Regions from separate parts of the Paenibacillus sp. FSL W7-1279 genome, predicted to be linked through region 1. Evidence: predicted binding sites of a transcription regulator. Region 1 holds the regulator's gene; each other region holds the start of a gene.
What was found. The regulator Rex, encoded in region 1, represses fermentation and respiration genes when NADH is low (regulators of the CRP and FNR family bind a similar motif). The targets are predictions, from matches to a motif close to TTGTGAAATATTTCACAA.

Region 2: a site for Rex is predicted at 2,814-2,831, ahead of nirB (nitrite reductase large subunit NirB). Genes of this name have one in related genera too.
Region 3: a site for Rex is predicted at 3,814-3,831, ahead of MKY82_RS31870 (formate/nitrite transporter family protein). Genes of this name have one in related genera too.

The regions. Positions count from the first base shown of each region.
Region 1 covers NZ_CP150215.1:2,694,811-2,700,251, reverse strand. Annotated here, with positions in the region: gene MKY82_RS11945 (hypothetical protein) at 1-37, opposite strand, end outside; gene MKY82_RS11940 (DUF5590 domain-containing protein) at 302-820, opposite strand; gene MKY82_RS11935 (amidohydrolase) at 852-2,153, opposite strand; gene MKY82_RS11930 (redox-sensing transcriptional repressor Rex) at 2,128-2,793, opposite strand; gene dinG (ATP-dependent DNA helicase DinG) at 2,856-5,441, opposite strand, start outside.
Region 2 covers NZ_CP150215.1:2,522,295-2,527,735, reverse strand. Annotated here, with positions in the region: gene nirD (nitrite reductase small subunit NirD) at 1-193, opposite strand, end outside; gene nirB (nitrite reductase large subunit NirB) at 289-2,727, opposite strand; gene MKY82_RS11010 (hypothetical protein) at 2,907-3,581, opposite strand; gene MKY82_RS11005 (helix-turn-helix domain-containing protein) at 3,765-4,085, opposite strand; gene MKY82_RS11000 (uracil-DNA glycosylase) at 4,233-4,901, opposite strand; gene MKY82_RS10995 (ThuA domain-containing protein) at 5,075-5,441, opposite strand, start outside.
Region 3 covers NZ_CP150215.1:7,027,238-7,032,678, forward strand. Annotated here, with positions in the region: gene MKY82_RS31860 (molybdopterin oxidoreductase family protein) at 100-2,187, opposite strand; partial or broken gene MKY82_RS31865 (hypothetical protein) at 2,444-2,623, shown strand; gene MKY82_RS31870 (formate/nitrite transporter family protein) at 2,774-3,634, opposite strand; gene MKY82_RS31875 (MFS transporter) at 4,084-5,331, opposite strand.

The sequences.
Region 1 (5,441 bases):
CGACAGTCAGCACGATAGGTACAATGCGTAGTTTCATGAAGTTCCTCCTTCATTTCAGTATGAAATTTTGTCTGTCATGTTGCAACACAACAATACATATAACAACGATATATAGGGATGCATGTAGTTTATATACTCATTTTGTACAAGTATGAGTATATCACATCTTATATACTTTTTCATGCATGTCTGTGAAAATATTTAGAACAGTTTTTCCATATTATTTCTGAATACGCTTACAATTATAGAGAAAATAAGAGAGGAACCCGCGAATATTAAAGGGCCCCTCTCTACTTCTTATTTATTGATTTGGAAGAATAATGTCATTACCGATGGTGTTACCGTCTTGAAAACGATAAAACCGATAACCGCGCTGACCGTTGTGTTCATACTGCAGCTGCCAGGCATACTCGCCCTCATACATTCCAGGCAGCAGCCGCTTAATTTCTGCGCCAGACAATTCGTTATAAATCTGCTCCCGCATCTGGTCTTCTGACAACCCCGTATTCAACAAAACGGATTGGACAGCGTCGGCACCTTCAACAGGTACGTTGTCATCCGTAAATTTCACCCATACCATACGATCTTGATTGTCCTGATCCTTCCCGCTTATCACCCAATAGTTATTGTCCTCGCCCCACACCGATTTATAGGTCTTCCCGGACGTAACCAATTGGCCATGCTGTTTGGCGGCAGCAATTGCCATTCTTTCTTCATTCCAAGCATCTTTCATCACATATGAATAATAGAGCTGTAAACCAAGCAGTAACAGCAGCACCCCGGATACACTCAGCAATATCCACTTCGTTTTTTTCTTCAAATCCGTCTTCCTCGCTCCCCTTGATTATTCCCTAGAGGGTTGTAAGACGCTCAAAGGCACGCTGCGCTTCCCGGCGGATACGTTCCTCATCGAGAGTGAGACTCGCGCCATTCTTCACTACCTGCTTGCCGTCAACCCATACATGCTCTACATCCTTCGCACTGGCGGAGTAGATAGCATGAGAAATGTAATCCGTCTTCGGAAGGAAGTGCGCCTGATCCGTGTTCAGTGCGATCATATCTGCCTTCATGCCTACCGCAAGCGTACCAATATCCGTAAGGAAGGCTGACTTGGCTCCATATTCTGTACCCATCCGAAGCGCTTCGGATGCTGGAATCGCGGTTGGATCCCCGCTTACTCCTTTATGGATCAGTGCGGCCAGCCGCATCTCTTCAAACATATCCAGATTATTATTGCTGGCAGGTCCATCGGTACCCAAAGACACGGTGACCCCGGCTTTCAGCAGTGCAGGCACGCGAGCGATGCCGCTGGCAAGCTTCAAATTGCTGCCTGGATTATGCGAAACCATAACTTGATGTTTGGCCAGAATTTCGATTTCTTCATCGGTCAGATGGACGGCATGCGCAAGCAGCGTTGGACGGGAGAACATGCCAAGCTTCTCTAGATGGGCAACAGGGCGAAGTCCGTAGTCATTTACGTTCTGAGCTACTTCCGTTTCCGTTTCGGACATATGCGTATGCAAAGGCAGATTCAAATCATGTGACGCTTGCACGAATTTTTCGATGAAATCCGGCGGGCACGTATAGGGTGCATGCGGTGAGATCATCGTCGTAATTCTACCGTCAGCCTGACCATGCCAGTCTTTCGCGAATGCAACCGCCTCTTCCAGCTTCTGCTGCTGCACCTCAGGCGGACATAATCCGATGACACCGCGCGTCAGAACGCCGCGCATGCCTGAGTCCTCCACCACCTTTGCAACCTGATCCATATGATCATACATATCCACAAATGTCGTGGTTCCGCCTTTGATCATCTCTAGCACGGAGAGTGAGGTTCCCCAGTATACATCGTCGGCCGTGAATTTGGCTTCCATCGGCCACATTTTTTCCTGAAGCCATACTTGCAGTGCCAGATCGTCGCCATACCCGCGAAGAAGCGACATGGCCGCATGTCCGTGCGTATTCACCAATCCAGGCAGGAAAAACAGATGGGTTCCGTCGATGATTTCTGTTCCCTCTTGGACAGTCGGCTCTTCTTCACCCAGGTAAGTGATCCGGTCGTTCTCCACGACCATATATCCGCGTAACACGGATCTGCCTTCCTCTAGTACCACGAACGTTCCGTTTTTAACCATCCACTTCGTTGTCGTCATGTGCTGCATCCTCCTTGCCGTTATCCAAATAATAGGCCAAACTCTGCAAATCCGTAGTAAAATCTGCCGTATGAATCCGGATATGGGGTGGAGCTTTCAGGATGGTCGGCGCAAAATTCAGGATAGCCTCGATGCCTGCCGCGATAAGTTGATTCGCTACATTCTGCGCCTCAAAATCCGGAACGGTGATAATCCCGATACGAATGCCGTACTCATGAACCGTCTTCTCCAGTTCCTCCATCGGCTGTACGACCAAATTGTTAATTTTCATACCAACTTTGGGAGAATACGAATCGAAAACCGCCACAATCTTCATATTGTCCTTCAGAAATGCATTGTAATTCGATAATGCATGTCCAAGATTACCGGCCCCAATCAATGCGACATTGATCTTCTGGTCCAGCTTTAGAATCTGGCGAATTTTCTCGATCAGATAAGATACGTCATATCCGATCCCTTTCCGTCCAAAATCACCGAAATACGCTAGGTCCTTACGAATTTGAGCAGGATTGAGGTCCAGTTTCTGCCCCAGTTCCTGGGAGGAAACCGTGGAGACCTCCCTTTTCTGAAGCTCATTCAAATAGCGCAAGTATACAGGTAATCTGCGGACCACGGCTTCCGAAATTTTTTCCGATTTCATGCATGCTCCCCCTAATAATAGGTTAATAACTACATTTGTTTGTGCTCGTTCATGGTTTCACTTTATTCAGCTTGGTTCCCTATGCCTGCCTCTTCCTGCAGCCATTTCGAAATTCGGGGAACGATCCCCTCTGTCGGCATGTGCTCCATCTTCGGTCCAGGCAAGGAATATAAGAAATACTTCCCGTAATAGGATTCAATGACCCGAGTATCGTAAACGATGACAATCCCCTTATCCTGCGCGGTCCGTACCAGTCGGCCAAATCCCTGTTTGAAGCGAATGACCGCTTGCGGAACCGAAAGCTTCATGAACGGGTTCTTCTTCTGCTGCTGCAGAAGCTCGCTCTTGGCTTCGACCAGAGGGTGATTCGGCGGCTGGAACGGCAGCCGGACGATGGCAAGGCAGGTGAGCGCCTCACCGGGTATATCTACTCCTTCCCAGAAGGAGCTGGTGCCCAGCAGAACCGAAGCGCTGCTATCCTGGAATCTCCGGATTAACTTGGTACGGCTGGTTCCGTCCATCCCTTGTCCCAGTACCGTAATATCGCTGGATCCCAGCGCCTCCTTCAAGGGCTCATGCACCTGACGCAGCATGCGGTACGAGGTGAACAGGACAAGCATGCGACCATGCGTTGCGATGGCCGTATCAGCCAATGATTGCACAAGTGTATTCACAAAGAGTGCATCCCCGACCGAGCCCTTCACGCTCGGAAAATCGCGCGGCACAACAAGGAGAGCCTGCTCCCTGTAATTAAACGGGGACGGCAGCAGGACCGTGTTCAGGTTGCCGCTATCTGCCGCTTCCTGAAGACCCAAATTCTCGATCATGAACTGAAACGATTTGTCCACCGACAAGGTCGCCGATGTCAGGATCACGCTTTGTTTTTTGTCAAAAAACAATTCCTTTAAATGGGTGCTGACGTCGACAGGCACCGCATAAAGCTGCAGCGATTTGCCGCGGAAGTTGCCGTTCGCCTCCATCCAGTATACCGTGCCCTCATCATTCAGGGACATGAAGGTCCTCAGGTCCTCGCGGTGTGCGGCCAGGTCCTTAAATAGACCCGATAGGTCTGTTAACAGACTGTCCGCGCTGTAGTCGTCCAGATCTTCCTTCATTTCGGCAATCAGCTTGTCACCCTTGCGAACGACATCGCCGAGCGCCAGATGAATTTGATGCTCCAGCTCGGCCAGCGAATTCCAATCCTTCGGCTTTTTCAGAGGCGATAAGCGAAGCGAGAATTGTCCGGCATCCCCCGGAGTCGCGTCTCCGCGCTCCGGAAGCAGTCCGAACAATTGGTCGCTGAGCCGGTCCCAATTCTCTTTGACGGTGATCAGATCCGGATAAATCCGGTCGATGATGGAAGACCACTCGACAGCCTTCTCATGGGACGACGCTTGCAGCAGCTGGCGAAGAGCCGGAAGCTGACCGCTTCGGCTGTCTTTGTACATACGGGTCAACGTATGGACAACCGAAAAATATTTCATCTGCAAGCCAAGGTGCTTGCCCGCGACGTCCTCCAGATGATGCGCTTCATCGATGACGAGACGCTCATAACTCGGAAGCAGCTGGTGATTCGCTTTCACGTCGGTGAACAGCTTCGAATGGTTCGTAATGACAACATCCGCGATGCCCGCCTCATGTTTGGCCCTGTGATAATAGCATTTGCGGAACCATGGGCAGGCACGGCCCAGGCAGGAATCCGAATCGCTGGAGATGGTTTCCCAGAAATCCCCTCCACGGCCGCCAAGGTTCAGCTCCTCATCATCCCCGTTCTCCGTCTGGGTCAACCAAACCAGCATTTGCGCTGCGGTGATCACATCTTCCTTCGGGGAATGAAAATCTCTTCTATTTATTTTATGTTCAAATTTTCTCAAACACAAATAATGGCCTCTTCCCTTGAAAATAGCCGCTTTAAAAGGAAAAGGAACAACCTGGGTGAGCAGGGGAATATCCCGGTCACGCAGCTGTTCTTGAAGGTTGATCGTATGCGTGCTCACCATAACCTTCTGTTCCTGCTTCACGCTTTGATAAATCGACGGCAGCAAATACCCGAGAGATTTGCCTGTTCCCGTGCCGGCTTCGATCAATAAATGTTTATTGTTATCGAGTGCCTGCATCACTTCCTGGAACATCATGTCCTGGGCATCCCTGCTCTCGTAATGAGGCAGCGTTTCCTTTAGACGTTCACGGACATCATTCATGTATTGCTCAAAGCTTACATCAGCCAAGGGATTAGGCTCCGTCTCATCCCTGGCAGGCGTTATATCGTTCCAATCGTCAACAGCTAGGGCGAATTGACGATAGTACGTATGGGTGTCTCCGGCTTGTACTGCCTGGAGCTCCCTGTCGGCACGGATGCCGTCAAAGAACCAGGCCAAGTCGCTGTCCTCGTCGGCAAACAGGTCGCTTAACCGCTGCACGGTAAGCAGAGGAAGCTCATCGATCTCCTCCAGGCATTTCAGCAGCGCATAGGCTGTGGCAAGTGCATCGCTGTCCGCCTGATGCGGACGGTCATGCTCCAGGCCGAAATGAGAGGACACCATCCCAAGCTGATAAGAAGGAAGCGAGGGAAAACATATTTTTAAGAAGTGCATCGTATCTAGAATTCGGCCGCTGAACGGTAAATAGCCGCAGCGATCGAGTGCATT
Region 2 (5,441 bases), 170 kb from region 1:
TGTAGTGCCCGGATACGATGGCTTCCGAGAGTGGCCCTCCTTTGGGATGCGGGCTTTGATTGTCCAGCGCAAACCATTGATGATCCGAAGTCCGGAAGACGGCAATCTCCCGGTCTCCGAGATGGACCACCCTTCCAAGCTGTGACAGAAAATCATTTTCATTTCCTACCGTAATAAATCTTTCGGTTTCCATAACATGCAGCCTCCACTTCTCTTGTCTATTCCGATCCATACTGCAATAAACTCTATATGCTCAGGCGGCAAGAGGAAAGCAGGTTCCTCCCTCTTCTATTTGCTGATCACTGGTCTTGCATCCTCGAATAGCGTATAACGCAGCTTCTCGTCGTTCAGCACTTTCTTCCAAGGATCCTCAACTTGCTGCAGGGCAAGCTCGATTCTCTCCACCAGTTCCTTACGCTGCTTCGGATCGTCCAGGATAACGGCTCGGATTTGTTCCAGTCCCAAACGCTCTACCCACTCCGAGGTTCTCTCCAGGTACTTACCGGTTTCACGGTAATACTGCATCAGGGCTCCGCAGATTTCGACCAGCTCTTCATCCGTTTTCACTTTGCAGAACGAATCCGCCAGACGTGCCTTCGTGCCGCCGTTGCCTCCAACGAATATTTCCCATCCACCGTCATTGCCGACGATTCCGATATCTTTCGTGCACGACTCGGCACAGTTTCGCGGACATCCGTTGACCGCCATTTTAAATTTCGCCGGGAAATCCAGTCTTTCGAATTTCTCCTCGAGGAATGCCCCCATGCCCATCGAATCCTGCGTACCGAAACGGCAGAACTGGGATCCTACACAGGTCTTCACGGTCCGCAGCGATTTGGCATATGCATAACCCGACGGCATATCGAGCTCTTCCCAGACGCTCGGTAAGTCTTCCTTCTTAACACCGATGAGGTCCAGACGCTGTCCGCCGGTAACCTTGACAACCTTCACATTATATTTAAGCGATACATCCGCGATTTTCTTCAAATCCTCCGGCGTGGTAACGCCGCCGTACATTCTTGGGACTACCGTATACGTGCCGTCTTTCTGAATGTTGGCGTTCATCCGTTCGTTGACAAAACGGGATTCCCTCTCCTCCTGATGGGTTACCGGGTTCAGCATGGCCAGATAATAATGAATGGCCGGGCGGCATTTCGAGCAGCCTTCCGGGTTGCTGAAGTTCAGAACATGCATGACTTCCTTCGTCGTGGTAAGCCCCTTCGCACGGATTTCGGCGACGATTTCATCCCGATCGAGTGTCGTGCATGGGCATATGCCTTGTTTGCCTGCGGCCTTAAAGCCATCGCCCAATACGCTCTGGAGTATTTGCTCCACGACAGGTTTACAGCCGCCGCACGAGCGGGTAGCACCTGTGCAAGCTTTGATCTCATCCACTGTCGTATGACCTTGGAGAGTAATGGCATCCACGATGGCTTTTTTGGTTACGCCGTTGCATCCGCATACGATCTCATCGTCGGGCATCTTTTCGAGCGAAAATGCCTTGCCGCCTTCTGTCCCTGCACGATCCGTGCCCATGATCGAATCGTAAATCTCATCCGTCATGGCTGTCTTTTTCCGAATCATGGATTGAAGGCTTGCCGAATCGCTCACATCTCCGAACAATATCGCCCCGACAATGATATTGTCGCGGATTAATATTTTCTTATAAGTCTTGCGCCAATCATCTTTCGCGGTGATCACCGCGTGTTCGGCTTGCTCCATGAACTCTCCGGCAGAGAATACATCAACACCGCTGATTTTCAGCTTCGTCGATACAATGCTTCCCTCGTAAGGCTGGCCTTCCACGCCGCACAGATGCTTCGCCAGCACCTGTCCCTGTTCGAACAACGGCGCAACCAGGCCGTAGCATGCGCCCCGATGCTCGCAGCATTCGCCAACCGCGTACACATCCGGCCAGGAAGTTTGAAGATAATCATTAACTACGATTCCCCGGTTTACTTCGATTCCGCTCGCTTGGGCGATTCCCGTGTTCGCTCTGATGCCCACTGCCATGACCACCAGGTCGGCTTCAAGCTCATCCCCTTCCTTGAACCGGAGTCCCGTGACTCTGGCATCTCCCAATATTTCGGTTGTTTGTTTACCCAGTAAGAAGTTGATACCCTGCTGTTCAAGCTCCCTTTTCAGCATGCCGGATGCCATCGAATCCAATTGGCTCTCCATCAAATCCTGCATGAGATGAACCACCGTCACCTCCATGCCGAGGCTGACCAATCCCTTGGCAGCTTCCAGACCCAGAAGCCCCCCGCCGATGACTGCCGCTTTCTTGTAGGCCTTAGCGGCCTCCAGCATCTGGGTGCAATCGGCTATGTTACGGAAACCGATAACGCCTTCTTTGTCACTACCCGGTACGGGTAAAATAAAAGGCTTCGAGCCCGTTGCTATCATTACTTTGTCATAAGGCACCGTCAATCCGTTGTCGGCTGTCACGACCTTGCGCTCTCCATCAATGGCTGTTACGGTGACACCCGTATGCAAAGTGATATGGTTATCCTCGTACCATTTCCAATCATTCAATACAATGTCATCCAAGGTTTTGCTGCCTTCCAACACATACGACAGCATAATGCGGTTATAATTCGGATGAGGCTCCTGTCCAATGACGGTGATGTCAAAATTCCCACCCAATTTAATGATTTGCTCGACCGTGCTAATCCCGGCAATACCGTTGCCAATGACAACTAACTTTTCTCTCTTTATATTGGACATAAGTTTGATTCCTCCCCAACACGTTTATCTAGATCGTGGTATTCCGTTCCTTTCACATAAATTATATCGTCTGACGGCATTATTTATTGTGATATATTTCACATAAATCGTTAAAATTTTAAACAAAAATACCAAATAACCCTGTCCGCGTCGGAACAAGGTTATGATGAGAACACCCTCTATATAATATCGGCTTCCATATAGGCTCGTTCGCCGCTTGGCACTTTTAAATAAGGGCGAATACCCGCAAACCCCTTCGCATCCAGATTTACCCCGGTCATCCAGTTCCCCTCTAATAAGCCGCCATCCGATTGCATAGTGACGGCAGGCGCCTGAATATGCTCCTGATACAGAACGATGCCGGCCTGTATGGTCTTAAAGGCTTTTCCCTGCTCCACCAACGGTACGGCGCTGATATACGTAGGCACAAAGTAATTCGCAATCACATCCAGCTCTTCCCCGTCAAAAAACGGCTCGCTGCCAAGGAAGGGATGCATCATCACGATTTTCTCATAGAGTGACCAGATGATCATCTGCAGAAATCTTCCCGTTCGTCCCCTATTCTGCCCGGTAGCATGAAATCGATCGGTTTCATAACCAATGAACTTCCATCCGCCGGGGGCTTTGACCCATTTCTGAAACATGACTGAAGCACTGGTACCGTTTTGGTTAACGTTTTCTGCAGGTTCCGGGCTTGTTCCAGAAGCAGCTAACCACAGGGAGTCCGGCACATACTGGCTCAGCATCCGCTTGGTTTTCTCAAAAATATGAAGCACTTTTAATGAAGCGTTTTCAAGTTCTGAGATGTCCTCTTGTCCATAGTGGAAACGGGAGATATACGTTCGCTTGGTCATGGGCTCGCCTCCTTGATATGCCGCTCTCGTTATTTACATCATATAGCGGCTGCGTCCGCTTGGTGCATGTCCACATATTCTTGCCGTAAATAAACAGGAACCATACTTCCGTTTAGAAAAAAAACCCTGAAATGAGGATATCTCATGCCAGGGTTTAATCATCAAGGGGAGTCTTAAGATGACTCATCTTTCGACCCATTGTTCTGCCCAGGATGCAATTTGCTCCATCACCGGACGAAGTGCTTTGCCTTTTTCAGTCAGTTCATATTCAATACGTACCGGTGTTTCCGGATAGACATGACGAATCAGTATCCCTTCACATTCCAAATCCTTCATCCGCTCGGAGAGCATTTTATCGCTCATGGACGGAATCAAATTCGAAATATCCTTAAAGCGCTTAGGCCCGCTCATCAACGTTTGAATAATCAAACCGTTCCACCGTTTGCCCAGAAAAGAAAATGCAGATTCAAAACGGGGACACATCGTAACATTTGTAACTTCCATATCCCTTCACCTCTTTACGAAGTCACCTTGTTTATAGAAACTCATAAGCTTAATCAAAAAACTAGAAAACTTACGAATTGTAAGTATGTTTCATTTTAGCACATTTCCGAGAAACTGAAAACCACCTAGCCCCTTTTTCCCATAAAATCAGCTTTTATCCCATAAAATACGAGCCAAAATATCCAAATCATTCTGGATCAATGTGGACAATTTCCTATTATACAGTACGGCCGCTGGATGGAACAGAGGGAATATCTTATAGGTTTCCTCCGAAAACATATAGCCTGCACTTGGATTCTCCGGATCTGCTGCTTGCTGGACCGGGCCCTCCATCAGTTTGCCGTGCAGCGATGTCACCGTTTCATGGCTTCCGATTAACCGGTGCAGTGCCGTATTTCCCATGGGTGCGATAATGTGCGGGCGAACCCATCGGATCTCTTCATCAAGCAAAGGTGCATGGGCCCATATTTCCGCCTTCGTCGGCGTGCGATTAGAACGGCTGATGACGCTCTCGCCCGTGGATCTCACGATTAGCTTTTCCTTATAGGGCCTGCTTCTCATGGCACTGGTAATATACACTTGCTCCCGGGTCAGGGACAGACGTTCCAGGTAGGCATTCATCTCTTGTCCGGCCTGCCCTACAAAAGGTAAACCTTCCAGAACTTCATGGGCGCCGGGTGCTTCCCCAATAAACATAATCTTGGCGAAGCGGACTCCTCTGCCCAGCAGGAAACCCTCTACGGGTTGATGGACAAGCTTGGCCTGGCATATGGCGATGATTGCGGGATCTACAGGTGCGCTTTGTACTTCATTCATGAGTACAGCCCCCCTTCTTGTATATCATACAATACCCCATACTTAGGTATATTCTATCCCTAGCCGGCAAAAACATTTCGGTAAACATTCACCGCCAACGATAAAACGAGCCGCTCAAGGGCTCCCCCTGAACGACTCGTTAACGCATGACTTCTTAATAAACGCTCGTAAACTTAGACTAAAACGGGAAGCGCGCGAACCGGCTGACTGTTGCCAAAGGTTTGCTTGCCTGCCGTGGAATAAGCCCAGTAAATCGCATTGGTGATCACTTTCAGCACTTCGGGGTTGTAGTAGGTTGGATAGGTCTCATGCCCCGGACGGAAATAGAAAATGTTCCCATGACCACGCTTGAACGTGCAACCGCTGCGGAATACTTCGCCGCCTTCGAAATTGCTGACAAATACCAGCTCGTCTGGGGCTGGAATATCGAAGAACTCGCCGTACATTTCCTCGTGCTCGATGATGATCGGGCCTGTAATTCCTGCCGCAATCGGATGTGTCGGATTTACACTCCAAATAATTTCCTGTTCTCCTGCTTCG
Region 3 (5,441 bases), 3.2 Mb from region 1:
ATAAGGGGATGCTAAGCCTCGGATGTTTATACTTTCTTATCCCAAAAAAAGACTGCCTTGAGGTCATATAGACCAACAAGACAGTCAATGTATTCATCTTTATGCACCGGTTATTTTAGTCCTGACCTCGACCACCGTTGAGAAGAAGGTAGCCCCTTCACCCATATCCGACAGCCTGTCGGGTGTAAGGGCATTGGCGCGCTGCTTACGGCCCTCGCCTTCCCACCACAGGCCTTGGCTGACAACGGTGCCCGGCAGCATTTTATCCGTTACCTTGGCCCGAACTTCATAGGTTCCGCGGTCGTTGTATACCGTAACCATGTCTCCGTCCTCTATACCGCGTTCCTCTGCATCCTCCGGATGGATCTGCAGGGCAGGCTCCTTCTCCAGCTTCTGATGCTTCTCCACATTCGCAAAGGTCGAATTCAGGAAGTTGTGGTTCGGCGGCGAAATGAACATGAGCGGGTATTTGTGCCCGCGGCCGCGCCTTACGCCGTCATAACCTTCCTTCAGCGGCACGTAGGTCGGAAGAGGCGGAAGACCTACTTCCTCCAACTGTGCGGAGTAAAGCTCGATCCGGCCCGAAGGCGTCGGCAAACGATCCAGATATGTTTCAAGCGGCGTCATATCAAGCTTCACATAGCGGTGATCCTTTAGCTTGTCCAGCGTGACGCCGTTCAGATAAGGGTTACCCGGGAAGTCGAGCGCTCTTGCCATCATCTCCTCTTCCGTCTCATGAAAGGCCGGGTCAGTGAACCCCATAGCCCGCCCCAGCATGGAGAACAGCTCTACATTGCTCTTGCTCTCCCCAAGCGCCGGGATGACCGGCTCCTGCAGCTGGATGTACTGATGCCAGTAGGAAGCGAACAGGTCGGTATTCTCGAACGAGGAGGTTGCCGGGAGCACGATATCCGCATACTTGGCCGTATCCGTCATAAACAGGTCATGCACAACCGTAAACAGATCCTCCCGTGCAAACCCTTCCCTTACCCGCTCGGAGTCGGGAGCGACAACCAGCGGATTGCTGCAATAGACAAAGACCGACTTAATCGGCTGTTCGGTCATGGCAAGCGCCTCGCCGATCCGGTTCATGTTAATCGTCCGCGCATCCGGATTCGGACGGAGATCGGGACGTTCGAGCGCATCGCTGTCCATGCTGTTGTAACCGCCGTTCGACTTGGCGGCCCCTCCGCCCCGCTTCAGCCATTGTCCGGTCAAGGCCGGAAGCGCCGCGATGCTGCGCACCGTCAAGCCCCCATTGTCATGATGCTGAAGACCGTTACCGATATGAATGTAGGAAGTATCTGCCCGGCCGTACAGCTCGGCCAGCTTCTCGATATCCTCAACTGGAATTCCGGTAATGGAGGATACATGCTCCGGTGTATAGTCTTTCACATGCTCACGCAAGGCTTCATGACCGATCGTATACTGCCGCAGGAATTCCTCGTTCACCATGCCGTCACGGAACAAGATGTGCATGAGGCCGACGGCCAGTGCCGCATCCGTGCCCGGAAACAGCGGAATGAACCAATCGGCCCATTGCCCCGTCTGGTTCTTATGCACGTCGATGACAACGACCTTGGCACCGGCCTTGCGCGCTTTCTCTGCCAACACCACCTGATGCATATTGGTGCTGACGATGTTGCCGCCCCAGACGATGATGACATCGGCATGAACGGTATCCTCCGGGACGGTGCCTCCATTAAACCCCATAACGGATTTCCAGCCCTCATTGCCTGCCGAATTACAGATCGACTGCTTCAGCCGGCTGGCGCCCAGCCTGTTGAAGAATCTCCGATCCATGCCGTCTACACTTAATATCCCCATGTTGCCGTAGAAGCTGTAAGGCAGAATGCTCTCAGAGCCATGCTCCTCGATCAGCTTCTCGTAGCGTTCGGCAATCTCCTGAACCGCTTCATCCCAGCTGATTCGCTCGAAATCTCCCTGACCTTTGGGCCCTACCCTCCGCAGCGGATATAGCACGCGCTCCGGATGATACACCCGATGTGCCATATTACGGACTTTATTGCAGATGGCTCCCTGCGTAATCGGATGATCCGGATTACCGGTAACCTTCACGATTTTTCCGTTCTCTTTATGCAGTAGCAGGCCGCAAGTATCGGGACAATCCAACGGACAGACCGCCGGAAACACGCCGTTTTCCTGATGAATCATCGCTTGAGTCATTTCGTCTATTCCCCCTTGTACACGCTGAATCATATCCCTTTATCTTAAAAGAAAATCAGGGCTCCAGTAAAGTCTTACATTTTTTTCTGCATCGGTGATTCACTCTACTTCCTTCCGGGTATATTCCTATCAAGAGCAACGAAGAGGAACCCAGACCCTTTCTCTTCCTTGCCAAATCATGGACCACTCCCAAAAATTCGCCATGCCCATGTCTCCTCCCCCGAGACCGGCATGGCGAATTTGTTTGTATGGCATTATCGATACCGTACAGCGGAAGGCAAACGAATCCGACTACCAGGTTACCGTGGTCATCCCGCAGTTCATCCCCAAGAAGGGCTGGCATAACTTCCTGCACAATCAATCCAGCTTGCTCATCCGTGCACACTTGCTGTATCGGAGAGAAGTGATTTTTACGACTGTGCCTTACCATTTATAAATAGCGGGCTTGTTCCTTTTGCGACTTATGCAAAGAGTCCGCTCCGCCAACAACGACAAAAAAGCTGCGATCATCCGACCCTATCCCTTAGGGAGCGGTCGATCGCAGCTATTTTCTCGCCTTTATTTACCAGGCTTCAGTATAATATTTCTACGCAGAATGAACCTGTTGAGCAGTGCCGGTAGCCGGAGCGGAAGGCAGCGCAGCTTCTTGTTCGCCGCGTGGAATGACCTCAACCTTATCATTCTTCTTCAAATATACGGTCCCGTAGGCAGCTCCCACAAACAGCGCGCCTCCGACGAAATTGCCAAGCCATACCGGAATGAAATTTATGAAATACTCACCCCAGCTGTAATACCCTTCAAATATCGCGGCCGGAATGAGGAACATGTTGGCCACCACGTGCTGAAAGCCGATGGCTACAAACGCCATCGTCGGAAACCAGATCCCGAAAATTTTGCCACTCATCTGGTCCGATCCGTAGGACAGCCACACGGCGAGCGCTACGAGCCAGTTGCAGCCGATGCCCGACAAGAAAGCCTGCAGGAAGCTGTCGTCCAGCTTGTGTCCCGCCATATCCACCAGCTTCTCCAGATAAACTCCGCTGCCTGTCAGACCGGTCACATGACCGAAGAAGTAAGCGACGAACAACGCCCCCGCCATATTGCTTACCGTGACGAGAGCTAAATTCCGTATCATCTCCTTCGTGGAAATCCGCTTCTTGAATCTGGCCAGGGACACGGCCATCATGTTGCCCGTCAGCAGCTCTCCGCCTGCGAGCAATACAAGAATCAGTCCGACAGGGAATATCGCCGCGCCTATAAAACCGGCAATGCCTCCCCAAGCCTCAGACGCCCCGGCAATCACGCGAATATCCAGCAAAAAGCCGAGCGCGATAAAAGCCCCCGCCAAAAATCCTAATATCATTACGTTCATGACGGAGTTATGTGCTTTTTTCACCCCGTTCTCCACGGTGATCTCCGCAATGCGATCCGGTTTGTAATAGGCCATGGCCGTTCCCCCATTTCTCCCGCATTCCGTCCTGAAAATCTCTCGAATGCAGCTTCTGATGTTTCTGTTACAGTTACGGTTACAGTTACAGTTACAGTTACAGTTACAGTTACAGTTACAGTTACAGTTACAGTTACAGTTACAGTTACCCATATTGTACCGCAGCAGCCAAAGCAAGAACGTGAATTATATCACGACCCAGTACGTCAGGATCGGACATCCTTGTGTCCTGGCTGCCCTTGATCACGTTTGAGATCGATCATTCGCTCGATCTGAGCCAGCGGTACATATAAAAAAATGCGGTGCCCGGAGATAATCCCGACACCGCTTGGTTGGTGCTTTTACCAGCCCTCTTGTTCTAAACCAGCTAACTTATGCCAGTTTACAAGCAACACGTTCTAAACCAGCAGCCTATGCCAAATTACCAGCAACAAGTTCTAACCACTATCCTATGCCTCGGCGGCAGTCTCTACTCTAACAGGCGTTTCCTTTTCCTGAGCCGGAACGTTCGAGATCGGAAGCTTCATGCTAATCAAGGACGACAGCAGGAAGAGCGCGCCTGCCGTAAAATACACGACCACAATGGAGGTTACCGACATATACCATCCCGTAAACCCGGAGCCGATGAGCAGCATGCCGGTAAACATCGGCGTCATCACGCCATTCAGCCGACCGATGAATTTCTCTTCCACCTGCTGCATCATCACGGCCATCAGAACCGTCTGCGCCATCGCCATCAGCACCCCGGTTGCGAAGCGCATCGTGCCGGTCAGGATCGGCCACTGGGACAGCACCTCGACAAAGGTCGAGAGGCCAAGGAAGGCAAGCCCGGCGAACAACAAGTAGTTGCCTTTCACTCTCCCCGCAATGACAGCAGCCAGCACGCCGCCAATTAACATGCCTAGGCCCTCTAGCGCGGTGAACCACTGAACGCTGGACATTGCCAGTTGTAAACGCTCCGTGATAACAAAGATATCAAGCGGCTGAACAAGTCCGCTGCCGAGCGCCAATAAAACATAGACCACCAGCAGCACCTTCAACAGCCGGCTGGACCCGATATAAGTGAAGCCCGCCTTCATGTCCTTCATAAAAGAACCGGTCGATTCCGAATTGTTAGAGGGTTCATCCACACTGGAAGGAAGACACATTAGCACGATCGCCGAAGCGCCGAATAGAACCAACAAGCTGATTAAAGACGCCTGCAATCCAAAAGCTTGATAAATCGTCGTACCGACCATCGGTCCCAAAATGATAAACAGCGACATCGAGGTCTGGGACAAAGCTGTGGCCGCGGGCACATGCTCATCCGGCAAGCAGCGCTTGATGAGCTTCATGGACGAAGGCTGCGAGAATTGAGATACAACAGCCGAGATCAGGGTCACCGCAAAAACGGCCTGCCAATATCCCGCATACACAACGAACAGGATAAGCAATATGGATAAAAAGCTGAGAATGTCCCCCCAGATCATCGTTCGCTTGGGACGCCAACGGTCCGCCAGCACGCCGCCAATCATGGAGATCACAAAGATCGGCGCGTATTCAATTACGGTAAGCAGCGATACGGCGACCGGATCATGGTTGCTCTTCTCCATAATGAAGAACAACAATGCCATGTTGCGGATCCAGATCCCGATATTTTGCATGAAATCCGAAACCATCAGCAGCACGAACGCGCGGTTGCCAAACAAATGCCTCATGTTTTATCCCCCCCAGTTTAAACCGACTATTCGGTTTAAATATATTTATGCGGAAACGCCCGCCCCGCTTGCAAATCGAGAGGAAGCGTTTCCGATTAATCCTCCGGTTC